DNA from 4 places in the Telluria sp. Soil_C_11 genome. Region 4 is predicted to be linked to each of the others. Evidence: predicted binding sites of a transcription regulator. Region 4 holds the regulator's gene; each other region holds the start of a gene.
The links. Region 4 encodes LexA, which represses DNA repair genes until DNA is damaged. Its sites were predicted from a motif close to ACTGTATNNNNATACAGT; they were not measured.
Positions count from the first base shown of each region.

Region 1 (4,070 bases), on a different contig from region 4:
CGGAACCCGGTCGAACTTGCGGCGCCAGACTTCCCTGGCGCGTGCGGTTTCGGTTTCCTTCAGGCCGGACTTGAGCTCGTCGAGCTCTTCGCCCTTCAGGCCATGCTGCTGGAGTTCGGCCAGCACCCGGCTGTTGCCATAGCGGCCGGCACGGCGGTGCACCAGCGATTCGGCGAACCGTTCCTGCGACAGCCAGTTGTTCTTTTCAAGGAAATCGAGGAGGGCTTCGACGTCGTCGCCCTCCTCGGCATAGCGAGCCAGCTTGCGCCCCAGCTCGATCCGGCTGTGCTCGCGCATCGAAAGGTATTTCAACGCGCGCGCTTTCAAGCTCAGGACTTGCCTCACCGGAGCGCCCGGGGATTACTCTTCGTCGCCAACTTCGGCAGCGGCAGGCGCCACGGCCTCACCGGCGGCGACCGGCCCCAGTTCGCGCACGCCCAGGGCGGCACGGACCTTGTTTTCGATCTCGCGGGCCAGGGCCGGGCGGTCTTTCAGGAATTGACGTGCATTGTCCTTGCCCTGACCGATGCGTTCGCCACCGTAGCTGTACCACGAACCCGACTTCTCGACGATCTTGTTGTCCACGCCCAGGTCGATGATCTCGCCTTCGCGGGAAGTGCCTTCGCCATACAGGATGTCGAAGTGGGCTTCCTTGAACGGAGGAGCGATCTTGTTCTTGACGACCTTGACCTTGGTTTCGTTACCGATCACCTCGTCACCGGACTTGATCGAACCGGTACGGCGGATGTCCAGGCGCACGGAGGCGTAGAACTTCAGCGCGTTACCGCCGGTCGTGGTTTCCGGGCTGCCGAACATGACGCCGATCTTCATACGGATCTGGTTAATGAAGATCACCAGGGTGTTCGTACGGTTGATCGAGCCGGTCAGCTTGCGCAGCGCCTGCGACATCAGACGGGCTTGCAGGCCCGGCAGGGAGTCGCCCATGTCGCCTTCGATCTCGGCGCGCGGGGTCAGTGCCGCCACCGAGTCGATGACCACCAGGTCGACGCTGCCCGAGCGCACCAGCGCGTCGGTGATTTCGAGCGCCTGCTCGCCGGTGTCCGGCTGCGAGATCAGCAGCTCGTCCAGCTTGATGCCCAGCTTCTGCGCATAGGTGACGTCCAGCGCGTGCTCGGCGTCGATGAAGGCGCAGGTGCCGCCCAGCTTCTGCATCTGGGCAATGGTTTGCAGGGTCAGCGTGGTCTTACCCGAGGATTCCGGGCCGTAGATCTCGACGATACGGCCGCGCGGCAGGCCACCGACGCCCAGCGCGATGTCCAGGCCCAGCGAGCCGGTGGACACGGTCTGCACTTCCTCGACCGGCGCATTGATGTCCATGCGCATGACCGAGCCCTTGCCGAACTGCTTTTCGATCTGCGCGAGGGCTGCTGCCAGGGCTTTGCCCTTCTCTGCTGCGTTTACTGCGGATTTTTTGTCGTCCATAACTTTCTTTCTGTCCTAGAGTGAACCAAGATAAGGGCCGCTCGCGCGTTTTCAATAGGGAGTACTGTATAAAATCCCAGTGGTTTTGGCAAGCGATATTTACCGCTGTTTGATCAAGTCGACATGTTGCGAAACATCACACACAATATGCGGGTAAGCTAGGGTCAAACGATAAACCAGAGGGGGCAGCCATGCGTATTCTACTAGCCGAGGATGATAGCGTACTCGCCGACGGCCTGACGCGTTCCTTGCGCCAGTCCGGTTATGCGATCGACTGCGTGAAGAACGGCCAGGATGCGGACACCGCGCTGTCGACCCAGGAGTTCGACCTGCTGATCCTCGACCTCGGCCTGCCGAAACTGTCCGGACTCGACGTGCTGCGCCGCCTGCGCGCGCGCGGCTCGCTGCTCCCCGTGCTGATCCTCACCGCCGCCGACTCGATCGAGCAGCGCGTCGGCGGCCTCGACGCCGGCGCCGACGACTACATGGCCAAGCCGTTCGCCCTGTCGGAACTCGAGGCGCGGGTGCGCGCCCTGACCCGGCGCGGCCAGGGCGGCGGCTCGACCGTGATCCGCCACGGCCCGCTGGCGTACGACCAGGTCGGGCGCAGCGCCTACATCGACGACCAGATGCTCGACCTGTCGGCGCGCGAACTGGGCCTGCTCGAGATCCTTCTGGCGCGCACCGGGCGCCTGGTCTCGAAGGAACAGCTGGTCGACCACCTGTGCGAATGGGGAGAGGAAGTGTCGAACAACGCCATCGAGGTCTACGTGCACCGCCTGCGCAAGAAGATCGAGACCGGCGGCATCCGCATCGCCACCGTGCGCGGCCTGGGCTACTGCCTGGAGCGCTACGCCGACAGCGCGCGCAAGGCCTCCGCCGCCGGCAGCGGCAAGTAAGCCGGGGGCAAGGCCGGCATGAAGTCCCTGAAGCGGCGCAGCGCCGGCGCCATCGAGGCGGAATCCATGTACGAGGCAGCGCCCGATCCCGCGCTGGAACCGGCGCCGGAGCCCCTGTATGTGCCGCCGCGGCCCGAGCCCGAGGAGAGCATCCAGCATTCGCTGTTCGGCGAGATCCTCGACTGGATGCTGGCCCCGCTTCTGCTGCTGTGGCCGATGAGCATCGCGATCACCTACCTGGTGGCGAAGTCGATCGCGAACCAGCCCTTCGACCATGCGCTGGAAGACAACGTCACCGTGCTGGCCCAGCAGGTCAAGGAAGTCGACGGCAAGGTGGTGGCGCGCCTGCCCGGCAGCGCGCGCGACATCCTGCGCGCCGACGACGTCGACAGCGTCTACTTCCAGATCACCGGGCCGCGCAACGAAGTCGTGGATGGCGACCGCGACCTGCCGCTGCCGCCGCCGGACGACGCCGAGCGCAGCGGCCGGGTGCACTTCCGCACCGAGAGCCTGCACGGCACCCCGGTGCGGATCGCCTATGCCTGGGTCAACCTGCAGCCACTGCTCGACCGCAGCGCGCGCGGCGGCGCCGAGCCGCGCCTGGCCCTGGTGCAGGTGGCGGAAACGCTGGAGAAGCGCGCCCAGCTCGCCAACGAGATCATCAAGGGCGTGATCCTGCCGCAGTTCATCATCCTGCCGGTGATCCTGGCCCTGGTCTGGTTCGCCCTGTCGCGCGGGCTGTCGCCGCTGGCCCAGCTGCAGGAGCGGATCCGCGCGCGTCCGCCGGACGACCTGTCGCCGATCGATTCGCGCCAGGTGCCGGAAGAGATCTCGCCGCTGGTCGGCTCGCTGAACGACATGCTGGCGCGCCTCGGCCACACGATCGACGCCCAGAAGCGCTTCATCGCCGACGCCGCGCACCAGATGAAAACCCCGCTGGCCGGCATGCGCATGCAGTCCGAACTGGCGCTGCGCCAGCTCGACCCGGACGAGATCCACCGCTCGCTGGAACAGCTGGCGAAGAGTTCGGAATCGGCGACGCGCCTGGTCAACCAGCTGCTGGCGCTGGCGCGCGCCGAGAACCAGCCGCACGCCGGCCTGGCGCTCGATCCGCTCGACCTGTCGCTGCTGGCGCGCGCCGTGGTGCAGGACTGGGTGCCGGCCTCGTTCACCCACGAGATCGACCTCGGCTACGAAGACCCGGACGGCGCGCTGGAGATCCTGGGGAACGGCATGATGCTGCGCGAGCTGCTGTCGAACCTGATCGACAACGCGCTGCGCTACACCCCGCCGGGCGGCAGCGTCACCGTGCGCGTGCGCAGCGATGCCGGCCTGGCCCTGCTCGAGGTCGAGGACACCGGCCCCGGCATCGCGCCGGGCGAGCGTCCGCGCGTGTTCGAGCGCTTCTACCGCATCCTCGGTTCCAGCGCCTCCGGCTCCGGCCTCGGGCTGGCGATCGTGCGCGAGATCGCGCGCCAGCACGGCGCCGAGATCGAGATCTTCAACAACCCGCGCAGCACCAACAAGAAATACCCGGGCAGCCTGTTCCGGCTGACCTTCCCGCCACCCTCCGCCCCGCCCGATCCCGATGCCGACTGACCACGCCGCCGTTCCCGTTCCACCACCACCGTCCGCCCCTGCCGCGCCATCGCGCGCGCGCATCGTCGCCGCGCGCGCCCTGCACTGGCGCCGCGCCCGCCGCCTGGTCCTGGTGCTGCTGGGGCTGTG
Region 1 covers NZ_JBDGIN010000015.1:3,309-7,378, forward strand. Annotated here, with positions in the region: gene recX (recombination regulator RecX) at 1-345, opposite strand, end outside; gene recA (recombinase RecA) at 361-1,443, opposite strand; gene AC3A6M_RS19835 (response regulator) at 1,635-2,342, shown strand; gene AC3A6M_RS19840 (sensor histidine kinase) at 2,409-3,941, shown strand; gene AC3A6M_RS19845 (DUF4212 domain-containing protein) at 3,931-4,070, shown strand, end outside.
Region 1: the regulator LexA is predicted to act here: its motif matches at 1,507-1,524, upstream of recA (recombinase RecA).

Region 2 (4,070 bases), on a different contig from region 4:
GTGGTCGCGCTGATGCTGGCGAAGAACCCGAACCTGACCCCGGACGACGTCGAAGCCAAGCTGAAGTCGAGCGCCCGTGCCTTCCCGGCATCGTGCAGCGGCTGCGGCGCCGGCATCGTCGACGCCTCGGCGGCAATCGATGCCGCCGCCGGCACCGGCACCGGCACCACGATGTCGGAAACCGAGTCGAACAACACGATCGGCACCGCCAACAGCGTGGCGACCTCGGGCACCACGGTCAACGGCACCATGTCCAGCAGCACCGACACGGACTACTTCCTGGTCCAGCTGCCGGCTGGCAAGACCCTGGCCTCGACCCTGACGCCGAATTCGACCTCCGACTACGACCTGTACATCTACAACAGCGCCGGCACCCAGATCACTTCCAGCACCAACGGTACCGGCTCGGTGGATTCGGCAAGCGTGATCAATAACGGCAGCACCACCGCGGCCGTCTACGTGCGCGTCAAGTACTACAGCGGCGGCACCGGTTCGACCAGCGGCAAGTACACCCTGAAGCTGACCTGGTAAGTTGTCTGTAAAGGAAAATGCCGTAAGGACACATTTCCTTTATCAATCAATTACTTATCAAAAATTTTTCTGTGGTGAAAACCCCTAAAGCGGCCCCAAGCGGGCCGCTTTTCGTTACGCTTTCCTGTTCGGTTAATCGGAAAGAGGAAGCAAGCATGACGCACCACAAGATGACTCCCGTGTTGAAAATCTGCGCCGCAGCCCTCGTCGCCTTCGGCTCGCTGGCTGCACATGCCGCGCCGTCCGATGCGGCACTTACCCAGGCCATCACCCAGACCGACCGCCTGATCGTCAAGTACAAGGACGCGGTCGACAATTCCAAGGGCGCCATGCCCGCCCGCGCCACGTCGGCCGCACGCCAGGCCCTGCAGGCCCGCGCCGGCCAGCAGCTCGGCGCCACCATGCGCGCGCTGCGCGCGACCGCCACCGGCGCCGACGTGCTGCAGCTCAGCCGCACGATGTCGCTGGACGAAGCCCGCGCCCTGGCCGCCGAACTGAAGGCGCGCGATCCGGACGTCGAATACGCCGAGCCCGACCGCATCATGGTGCCGCTGTTCGCGCCGAACGACCCGATGTACAGCCAGCAGTGGCACTACTACGAAGCCAAGGGCGGCCTGAACCTGCCGGCCGCCTGGGACAAGTCGACCGGCGCCGGCGTCAACGTGGCCGTGATCGATACCGGCTACCGTCCGCACGCCGACCTGTCGGGCCAGATCCTGCCGGGCTATGATTTCATCACCAGCGCGACCATCGCCGCCGACGGCAACGGCCGCGACAGCGATGCCAGCGACGTCGGCGACAGCACCGTTGCCGGCCAGTGCGGCGGCGGCACGCCGGCGCAGGACCAGGCCTCGAGCTGGCACGGCACCCACGTGGCCGGCACCATCGCCGCCAGGACCAACAACGGCGTCGGCGTGGCCGGCGTCGCCTTCGGCGCCAAGGTGGTTCCGGTGCGCGTGCTGGGCAAGTGCGGCGGCTATACCTCGGACATCGCGGATGCCATGATCTGGGCGTCCGGCGGCGCCGTCACCGGTGCGCCGGCCAACGCGAACAAGGCGCGCGTGCTGAACCTGTCGCTGGGCGGCAGCGGCGCCTGCGACAGCACGACCCAGGCTGCGATCAACAGCGCGCGTTCGCGCGGCGCCGTGGTCGTGGTCGCGGCCGGCAATTCGAACGTCAATGCGTCGAACGCGAACCCGGCCAGTTGCGCCGGCGTGATCACGGTGGCGGCGGTGAACCGTAGCGGCGGCAAGGCGTCGTATTCGAACTACGGCACGGTGGTCGACGTGGCGGCGCCGGGCGGCGACAGCGGCGGCGCGATCCTGTCGACCTGGAACGCCGGCACCACCACGCCGGCGGGCGACAACTACGGCTACATGATGGGCACCTCGATGGCGACGCCGCACGTGGCCGGCGTGGCCGCCCTGATGCTGGCGAAGAATCCGAACCTGACCCCGGACGAAGTCGAAGCCAGGCTGAAAGCCACCGCGCGCGCCTTCCCGGCAAGCTGCTCGGGTTGCGGCGCAGGCATCGTCGATGCCGCCGCGGCCGTGAACGCGGTCACGGCCACCACCACGGTGCAGCCGCCGGCGCAGAACGAGGTGGAGTCGAACAACTACATCTCGACCGCCAACGCGGTGAGCGTGTCGGGCGCCGTGGTCAGCGGCAGCCTGTCGAGCACGACCGACAACGACTACTTCGTGGTCCAGGTCCCGGCCGGCAAGACCCTGACCGCCACCCTGACCCAGGGTTCGAGCGCGCTGGACTATGACCTGTACGCCTACAACGCCGGCGGCACCCAGCTGGCGCAGAGCACCAACGGCGCCGGCGTGAGCGATGCGGTGTCGGTGACGAACACCGCGACCACCACCCAGGCGCGTTACATTCGCGTGCGCTATCACGCGGGGGGCGTCGGCAAGTACACGCTGAAGTTCACCTGGTAAGCGGCATCGCCTGCCGGCGGCAGGAAGAGGGCGCGCGACGCAGGTTGCGCGCCTTTTTTATTCGGCGATGACCGGCATTGCACTCTTGCATCATCGCGCCATTCCGAAGATACTGTATGCAATTACAGTATGAACACCCCGACCCGCAAGATCATCCACTGCGATTGCGACTGTTTCTACGCATCCGTCGAGATGCGGGACGACCCGTCGCTGCGCGGCCGGCCGCTGGCGGTCGGGGGAAGGCCGGACCAGCGCGGCGTGATCGCCACCTGCAATTACGAGGCGCGCCGCTACGGCATCCATTCGGCGATGGCCACCGCCCAGGCGATGAAGCTGTGCCCGGAACTGCTGCTGATCCCGCCGAACATGGAGAAGTACCGGATCGCCTCGCGCCAGATCATGGACATCTACCGCGATTACACGGAACTGGTGGAGCCGCTGTCGCTGGACGAGGCTTACCTGGACGTGACGGCGTCGCCGCATTGCAAGGGCAGCGCGACCCTGATCGCACAGGAGATCCGCCGGCGCATTGCCGAGACGGTCGGCATCACGGCCTCGGCCGGGGTGGCGCCGAACAAGTTCGTGGCCAAGATCGCCAGCGACTGGAACAAGCCGGACGGCCTGTTCCTGGTGCGACCTGGCGAGGTCGACGCGTTCGTGGCCGCACTGCCGGTAAAAAAGCTGCATGGCGTCGGCAAGGTGACGGCGGCCAAGATGAACGGCCTCGGAATACAGACCTGCGCCGATCTGCGCAGCTGGAGCATGGCGAAGCTGCAAGAGCATTTCGGTTCCTTCGGCGGCCGGCTGTACGACCTGTGCCGCGGCATCGACTATCGCGAAGTCAATCCGCTCCGCGAGCGCAAGTCGATCAGCACCGAGGAAACCTATACCCCGGACGTGCCGGACCTGGCAGCCTGCCTGGCCCTGCTGCCGGAACTGATGGAGCACCTGCAGGGACGTATCAAGCGCAACAATGCGGAAAAATTCATCAACAAGCTGTTCGTGAAAATCAAGTTCAACGACTTCCAGCAGACTACGGTCGAGTGCGTCGGCTACGCGCCGAACCTGGGTATCTATACGCACCTGATGGAAACCGGCTGGCTGCGCGCCAGCCGCCCGGTGCGTTTGCTGGGCGTCGGCGTGCGGCTCGGCGATACCGAGCAGGTCGAGCAGCTCAGTCTGTTTGACGAACGCACAACACATTAAAAAAGGCTGCCCTGTCGGGTGAAAATTGCTGCCCGGCAGCGTGTAGAATGTCGTTCCCCTGGAATTGAGAGATAACTGAAAGCAACTATGTGGTTCAAGAATCTTCAGATTTACCGCCTGCCTGCACCGTGGGCATTTACCGCCGAACAAATGGAAGAGGCGCTGCAATCGCAGGCGTTCACGCCGGCCAGCAGCAATGAACTGCTGCGCCAGGGCTGGGATTCGCCGCGCGGCAACGGCAAGCTGGTCCACGAAGTGAACAAGCAGATGCTGATGATGCTGGGCACCGAAAAGAAGCTGCTGCCGGGCTCGGTGATCAACCAGGTGGCCAAGGCCAGGGCCGCCGAGCTGGAAGAGCAGCAGGGCTTCCCGCCGGGCAAGAAGGCGATG
Region 2 covers NZ_JBDGIN010000004.1:694-4,763, reverse strand. Annotated here, with positions in the region: gene AC3A6M_RS07980 (S8 family peptidase) at 1-531, shown strand, start outside; gene AC3A6M_RS07975 (S8 family peptidase) at 687-2,474, shown strand; gene dinB (DNA polymerase IV) at 2,604-3,680, shown strand; gene AC3A6M_RS07965 (recombination-associated protein RdgC) at 3,768-4,070, shown strand, end outside.
Region 2: the regulator LexA is predicted to act here: its motif matches at 2,586-2,603, upstream of dinB (DNA polymerase IV).

Region 3 (4,070 bases), on a different contig from region 4:
TTCGCAATCGGTGAGCTTGCCCGGCAACACGGCCACGCCCGAGGACTTCTTCTTCTCGACTTTCTGCAGCGAGCGCAGGCGGGATTGCGCCTGCTTGATGACCAGTTCGGCCAGCTTCTTGCCGTAGTCGACGTGCTGGTTCAGCCACAATTCGAGCGGCGGACGGGTGAAGGTCGAGACCAGTTTCACGGCGTCGCGCGAATTCAGGCGCTCCTTGGTCTGGCCCTGGAACTGCGGGTCCAGCACCTTGGCCGACAGCACGAACGAGACGCGCGCGAACACGTCTTCCGGCAGCAGCTTGACGCCCTTGGGCAGCAGCGAGTGCATCTCGACGAAGCTCTTCACGGCGCCGAACAGGCCGTCGCGCAGGCCGGATTCGTGGGTGCCGCCGCTGACGGTCGGGATCAGGTTGACGTAGGATTCGCGCACCACGGCGCCTTCCTCGGTCCAGGCCACGACCCAGGCCGCGCCTTCGCCTTCGGCAAAGCCTTCATCGCCGGAGGCCGCATACTGCGCGCCCTCGAACAGCGGGATCACGGTCTGGCCCTGGCCGACGGTCTGGGACAGCGCCTCGGTCAGGTAGCCGCGCAGGCCTTCGTCGTAGCGCCAGGTTTGCACGTCGCCGGTCTTGGCGTTGGTGAGGGTGACGGTCACGCCCGGCAGCAGCACGGCCTTCGAGCGCAGCAGGCGCTGCAGCTCTGCCATCGGGATGTTCGGCGAATCGAAGTACTTGCCGTCCGGCCAGGCGGTGACGCGGGTGCCGTTCTTCTTGCCGCCGCGCTCGGCAGGGCTGGAGCTCAGCGGCTCGACCACGTCGCCGGCTTCGAAGGCCAGGTTGTGCACGCCGTTGCCCTGGTCGTCCTTGCGCCAGACGGTGATCTCGAGGCGCTTCGACAGCGCGTTCGTGACCGACACGCCGACGCCGTGCAGGCCGCCCGAGAACGCGTAGGCGCCGCCCGAGCCCTTGTCGAACTTGCCGCCCGCGTGCAGGCGCGTGAACACGATCTCGACGGTCGAGACGCCTTCCTCGGGGTGGATGCCGACCGGGATGCCGCGGCCGTCGTCCTCGACCGTGATCGAGCCATCCCCGTTCATCGTCACGGCGATGTTCTTGCAGTGCCCACCCAGCGCCTCGTCCGAGGCGTTGTCGATCACTTCCTGGATGATGTGCAGCGGGTTTTCCGTGCGCGTGTACATGCCCGGACGCTGCTTGACGGGTTCCAGTCCCTTCAGGACCCGGATGGATGATTCGCTGTAGTCGGTTGCGGTTTTCTTGGTGGCCATGCTGAATATTCTGTAATTCGATGCCTGCGCATTCTATCTTGTCGCGCGGCAATAAGGACGCCAAACGACTTGGCAAAAGGCGCCAGTGTCCGTGGTTACGCCCGTTTTGGGAAGAGCTAACAATCAAACACTGTATGGAAATACAGTATTCTTGCCTGTTGAGCGGAAGTTTGCAAGTACTGCTGCAAGGATTCTGCAAATGCAATCGTGCGCGCCCTATGGCAGGGCTATATTTGACTTCATGGTAGAGGACAATGAAAAGCGCGAAACCGGCGGCCCGGCGCAAGACGATCCTGCCAGCCCGCCGCGCGTGCCCGACCGGCGCGCCACCGGAGGATCGTCGTCGCGCTACCTGCGGCATGGCGATACCCCGCTGGCACTGGCCGGGCGCGTACTGCGCTCGCGCTGGCGGGCCATCAGCGACCGCCTGGGGCGCGACTTCATGCGGCGCACGCTGCGGATCGGCGTCTCGGCCCGCATCTTCCATCCGGAACCGGGGGCCGTCGGCCTGCGCAGCAAGAACCTGCAATACCTCGAGGAGTCGATCGCGCAATGGGTCATGTCGCGCGACGTGCTGGTGTTCATGGTGCCGACCGTGAACACGAATGGTCTGCTGCATCCCAGCAACATCACCATGCGCCATTACGCGCGCCACCTCGACGGGCTGGTGCTGCAGGGCGGGGCGGATGTCTCGCCGATGACGTATTCGGAAGCGCCGACCCGGCCCGAGTGGAACGGCGACCGCGCGCGCGACGTCTACGAACTCGAGCTGCTGCACGAATTCGTCGACGCCGGCAAGCCGGTACTGGGCATCTGCCGCGGTTGCCAGCTGATCAACGTTGCCTTCGGCGGAACCCTGTACCAGGATGTCGCCACCAACGTGCCAGGCTCCCAGCCGCACGTCCACGAAGACTATGACGCGCACCGCCATGCGATCGTGTTCCCGCACGGCTCTTCGCTGGGCAAGATGTTCGCCGACCAGAAGCGCCCGATCGTCAATTCGATCCACCACCAGGCCGTGAAGGACCTCGGGCGCGACATCCACGTCGAGGCGATGTCGGACCCGGACGGCATCGTCGAAGCGATCCGCTACCAGCGCGCCCCTTTCGTGATGGGGCTGCAGTGGCATCCGGAATTCCACCGCGCCAAGGGGACGGAGCTGCTCGATTGTACGCCGGTGCTGGATGAGTTCCTGCGGGCGGCGCGCGAGACGCGGCTTTAAAAGACCTCCGTCGTCCCCGCGCAGGCGGGGATCCAATTCTGTTGATGTCTCGTCAGCGCCCGCAAACCTGGGGCCCCGCCTCCGCGGGGACGACGGCGGGGCAACAGATCAGTCCCTGATCTCCGGCTCCACCAGCTTCGCCAGCAGCTCCAGCGATTCCTGCCAGCCCAGGTAACAGGCCTCGGCCGGGATCGCGGCCGGAATGCCTTCCTGCCGGATCTTCACTTCGACGCCGCAGAACACCTCGCGCAGCAGCACCGTGGTCTGCATCCGGCCGGGCAGGTTCGGATCGTCGAATTCGGCCGTGTAGCGCAGGCGCTGGCCCGGCTCCAGCTCCAGGTATTCGCCGCCGAAGGCATGGCTGTGGCCGGTCGTGAAATTCGTGAACGACATCCGGTAGCGGCCGCCGACCCGGCTGTCCATCTCATGCACGGTGCCGATGAAGCCATGCGGCGGGAGCCACTTGGCGAAGGCGGCCGGCGTGGTGAAGGCGCGGTACACGCGGTCGGCGCTGGATTTCAGGACACGGTGCAGTTCAACGGTATTCGTGGACATGATCTCTTCCTTATCGTGGGAGGCCGAGGACGACCCTCTGGTGCTACGACGAACGGACTGTCGGAAATTCGACATGCTAGAGTAAGCCCATGCCAATTCCCCGACAATATCCGGTCACGCCGGACGGCCGCTATTTCGTCGTCAAGGGCCGTCTCTGGCGCACGAGCAACCCCAACCTGGCGCCGGAAGAGCGGCAGGCATGGGTCGACAGGCTGATGAAGGCGCGGCGGCAGGTCGGCATCGCCAGGAAGGCCGGCGACCGCGACGCCGAGCGCGACGCCCGCGCGGAGGTGGACCAGGCCAAGCATGCGCTGGGCGAGCGTGGTCCCGTGTGGTGGACGGATGGGGCGCCGGACCTGAACCGGCGCATGGTGGCGAATACGCCGTATGCCGAGTGGTATGCACGGCTGCCGCCATCCGGCGATCCGGCATCATGAAACCGCCACGCCGGCAAGCTGCACCTTGATAGTGGCCGATGTACATACGCCGTGCTAAGCTGGTCCGCTCTTGGAGAACGCCGAGGCCAGCCATGACCGAAGACATGCACAGGAATCACCGACCGGTTCCCCGCACGATCCGGGTCGAGGGACTGGGTGAGGCGCTGCACGGGCTGCAGCATGAGCTCGACCTGATCAGCCATGCCAGCAAATACGACTGGATCAACAAGCGCCTGATCGTGCTGCGCAACGCCGTCATCGCCTGCGGCGTGCTGGCTGCCATCTTCATCCTGCTGGCCCTGTGCTACCACGAGACCTACCGGCAAACCCTGAATATCGCCGAGTTCGACGTGCCGGAAAAACTGGCCGAGCGCGGCATCACCGGCAAGGTCGTCGCGCGTACCCTGTTCGATGAATTGATCAGGCGCCGCAGGACGGTCGCGACGCTGGACGCGGGCGACGTGAAGGAAGGGTGGACGGAGCACGCCAGCGAAGTCGCCATCCCGGAAACCCATTTCACGCTGCAGGCAGTATTCCGTTACCTGCGCGAACTGACGGGGAATGAACTCAAC
Region 3 covers NZ_JBDGIN010000017.1:61,440-65,509, forward strand. Annotated here, with positions in the region: gene AC3A6M_RS21050 (DNA topoisomerase IV subunit B) at 1-1,284, opposite strand, end outside; gene AC3A6M_RS21055 (gamma-glutamyl-gamma-aminobutyrate hydrolase family protein) at 1,526-2,506, shown strand; gene AC3A6M_RS21060 (SRPBCC family protein) at 2,615-3,061, opposite strand; gene AC3A6M_RS21065 (hypothetical protein) at 3,151-3,498, shown strand; gene AC3A6M_RS21070 (tetratricopeptide repeat protein) at 3,591-4,070, shown strand, end outside.
Region 3: the regulator LexA is predicted to act here: its motif matches at 1,414-1,431, upstream of AC3A6M_RS21050 (DNA topoisomerase IV subunit B).

Region 4 (4,070 bases):
CAGCTTCGCCCACGACCGCAACGGTCACGTCGACGACGACGTCGGTGTGCAGAGCGACGGCAACCGGGTGCTCGCCGGTGGTCTTCAGCGGGCCGGTCGGCATGCGCACGTTGGCCTTTTCGACGGCGAAACCTTGCTTGCTCAGGGCTTCAGCGATGTCGAAGTTGGTCACGGAACCGAACAGACGGCCATCCACGCCAGCTTTCTGGGCGATGGTGATGGTCATGCCGTTCAGCTTCTCGCCTTGGGCTTGTGCGGCTGCCAGCTTCTCGGCGGCTGCCTTTTCCAGTTCGGCGCGCTTGACTTCGAACTCGGCCACGGCCGATTCGGTAGCACGGCGGGCTTTCTTTTGCGGGATCAGGAAGTTACGTGCGTAACCGTCCTTGACCTTGACCACGTCGCCCAGGTTGCCGACGTTGACGACTTTTTCCAGCAGGATGACTTGCATATTATTCTCCAGTATACGTGTCGTGACCGACGATTAAGCGTTGTGCAGGTCGGTGTACGGCAGCAGGGCCAGGTAGCGGGCGCGCTTGATCGCGGTATCCACTTGGCGCTGGTAGTGCGCCTTGGTGCCGGTCAGGCGTGCCGGCATGATCTTGCCGTTTTCCTGGACGAAATCCTTCAGGGTGTCGACGTCTTTGTAGTCAACCTGTTCCACGCCTGCAGCGGTGAAGCGGCAGAACTTCTTGCGCTTGAACAGCGGGTTCTGCTGTTTGCGCTTCAGTTTTTCCTTGGCTTTGTTTTTGTCGAACTTTTTACCGAATGCCATTTTGAGGCTCCTGTATCTAAATGGGTGGCCGCAATGTTTTTATGCGGCGGCACTGAAATCAATGATGTGAAACACCAGGGCTTTGCTGTTGCGGTTCTTCTTGGCCAGAAATCCCCTGAACTGGTGTACCGCTCCCAGTTCGGCATCGGCGAATCGGCCCGAAATATCTCCCGCGGCAACCGCGGCGATCTCGAACTCGACCTGCCTGGCTATTCCCGCCTCCGTCTGCTGCGATCCATGCTGCAGGATGCCGCTGACGATGGGAATGCCGGCCGGGGTGTAGCGCAGGATATCGCGTTCCGCGATGCTTGCGACCAGCAACAGCTCGTTCACTGCCCTTGCGCGCTTCTTTCCGCGTTTCTAGTCTGAACGGATTAGGCGGCTGCGACCGGAGCGGCGGCAGCTTCGGCGCGGTGGCTCTTGGCTGCGTCTTCGCGCTGCACCGACTTCATCATCGGCGACGGTGCGGTTTCGGCCTTCTTCATCTTGACGGTCAGATGACGCAGCACGGCATCATTGAATTTGAATGCGGTTTCCAGCTCGACCAGGGTCTCGTTGTCGCACTCGATGTTCATGCAGATGTAGTGTGCCTTCGGCAGCTTCTGGATCTGGTAAGCCATTTGACGGCGGCCCCAGTCTTCGACGCGGTGGATGTTACCGCCGCGCGAGGTGACCGTGGTCTTGTAGCGCTCGATCATCGCCGGGACCTGCTCGCTCTGGTCCGGGTGGACGATAAACACGATTTCATAATGACGCATGCAACACTCCTTAAGGACGTTTAAACAAATGCCCACCTCGGCGTCAAGACGAGTGTGGGAAGGGAAAGCCCGACATTATAACCGTAAAAACGTCAAGAGCTCAATCGCCGTGTGCGGTCCAGCGGGCATTGGCTGTGCCCGCCAGGCAAAAAAAACCGCCAAAACGCACGGAATCCCCTTGCGCCCGGCGCAATACTGTACAAAAATACAGGGTATCGAGTTTCACTCGCACCCCGCTCATCTACGCACATACACCATGCTTAAGCTCACCGCACGGCAAGAACAGATCCTCAACCTGATCAAGGAAGCCATCGACAACACCGGTTTCCCGCCGACCCGCGCCGAAATCGCCCAGGAGCTTGGCTTCCGCTCGGCCAACGCAGCCGAAGAACACCTGCAAGCCCTGGCGCGCAAGGGCGCGATCGAAATTTCTCCCGGCACCTCGCGCGGCATCCGCCTGGTCGGCAGCGCCGCGACCGACAACGCTCCGCTGCCCGCAGTGCCGGCCGCCCTGCTGATGTCGCTGCCGCTGGTCGGCCGCGTCGCCGCCGGTTCGCCCATCCTGGCCCAGGAACACGTCGAAGCCACCTATTCGGTCGACCCGGCCATGTTCTCGGCCAAGCCCGACTTCCTGCTGAAGGTCCGGGGCTGGTCGATGCGCGACGCCGGCATCTGCGACGGCGACTTTTTGGCTGTCAAGAAAGTGGATTCGGCCAAGAACGGCCAGATCGTGGTTGCCCGCATCGGCGACGAAGTCACCGTCAAGCGCTACCGCAAGAACGGCAGCACCATCGAACTACTGCCGGAAAACCCGGACTTCTCCGTCATCACGGTCGATCCGCAGAACGACGAGTTCGCGCTCGAAGGCCTGGCTGTCGGCCTGCTGCGTTCCTGGCACTAAGCCAGGTACTACGCCGGCCGGGCGCAAAGCCAGGCCGGCGGCGCGTCAATTGTTGACGCGGTTGTTGCGCCGATTCTCGAGTTCCTTCTCGCGTTCCAGGCTCGGCGTGCTCTTCACGATCTCGTTGTGTTCCTTGACCCAGGCGTCGGTGGCGTCGCGCCACACGGCAAAGTCGGCCAGCACCAGCTTGGCCTTGACCTGGGCGCTCTCGGTCAGGTTGGTATAGACCTCGGCCAATCGTTTCTCCGCCCGCTCCATCTCCGACTTGTTGATCAGCTTTGCCACATCGGCGGGGATCCGCTTGGTCAGCGGCGACGCCTCATTCAGCGCGCGCGCCTGGGCGTTATAGCATTCCTGCCACTTCGTCATGCTGGCCGAGACCCGGTCGATCTCGTCGCTCTGCTTGGAAACCGTAGGAAAGCGCGGCGCCGGGCAGCGGTATTGACCGGTGGTCAGGTCGGAGCCATCGTATTTGTCGACCCAGTAATCGATGTCGGCACGGTGTTCGCCGCGCCGGCGCATCAGGTCGAGAGAAGCGATGGCGACGCTATTGCCCTTCGCCGCGGCCTTGCGGAACCAGGCCTCGGCCTTGGCCTCGTCGACGGCGCCGGCCTCGCCGTACAAGTACATTTCGCCCAGGTGCTGCTGGGCCTCGATGTTGCCGGCATTCGCCAGCTTCGTATAGCGCTGCAGCGCGCCGGCATAATCCTTGTTGGTAAACGCCGCATTGGCGGCAGCAAGCTCGTCGGCGGAGCAGGTTCCCGCCAACAGCATGCTCAGGCAAAAAACGACAGTTTTCACGTGCGATCGATCTATGCAGTTGAGTAATGGCACATGATATCGCCTGGATCGGCGAGTGCCAATTACTCAACTGTAACGGCAAGTTCAGTGATTTGCCGGATTGGCGCCCCGGGGGGCATTGGCCAGTGCCTGATTCCCCTCGTACACCCGGCGCAGATCGGTCGTGATCTGCATTTTGTTGCGGGCGGTTTCCTCGGCGTTCTTCTTGTTCACATCGGCGACGTAGGTATTGGTCGCCTTGGACCAGGCGTCACGCTGGGCCAGCACCGCCGACGCGCTATCGCCCATCGAACGTGCGACATTCGCGAACACCTGATCGAGATGCGACTGGGTCTGGCTGATCTCCGCCGGCGTCATCATGTCGAGCACATCCTTGGGCACATGTTTCAATACCGGCGACAGGCTCTTGAGATTGGCAACGGCGCCGTTATAGCATTCCTGCCAGGTTGCCACGTCATCCGAAACCTTCTTGATTTCGGAATTCGTTTTCGAGACGACTGGAATGGTCGGCGCAGCGCAGGCGTATTTACCCGAAGTCAGATCTTCGCCTTTATATTCCTTCATCCAATAGACGATTTCATTACCTCGCGTCTCGCGGCGGTTCAGGGATTGCAGCGATTCCGCCGCATCCTTGTTGCCGGCCGCTGCCGATTTCTGGAACCAGGCAGCTGCCTTTTTCAGATCGGGTGCAGTACCGTCGCCAAACCAGTACATTTCTCCAAGGCGAAATTGTGCTTCCGCATTTCCTGCTTCTGCAAGCCGGGCATAGATAGGCAGCGCCCGTCCATATTCCTTGGCATTCAACAGTTTATTTGCCTCATTCAGATCGTCAGCAAAT
Region 4 covers NZ_JBDGIN010000008.1:116,371-120,440, reverse strand. Annotated here, with positions in the region: gene rplI (50S ribosomal protein L9) at 1-448, opposite strand, end outside; gene rpsR (30S ribosomal protein S18) at 482-772, opposite strand; gene priB (primosomal replication protein N) at 812-1,105, opposite strand; gene rpsF (30S ribosomal protein S6) at 1,147-1,530, opposite strand; gene lexA (transcriptional repressor LexA) at 1,787-2,431, shown strand; gene AC3A6M_RS15095 (tetratricopeptide repeat protein) at 2,477-3,232, opposite strand; gene AC3A6M_RS15090 (tetratricopeptide repeat protein) at 3,317-4,070, opposite strand, start outside.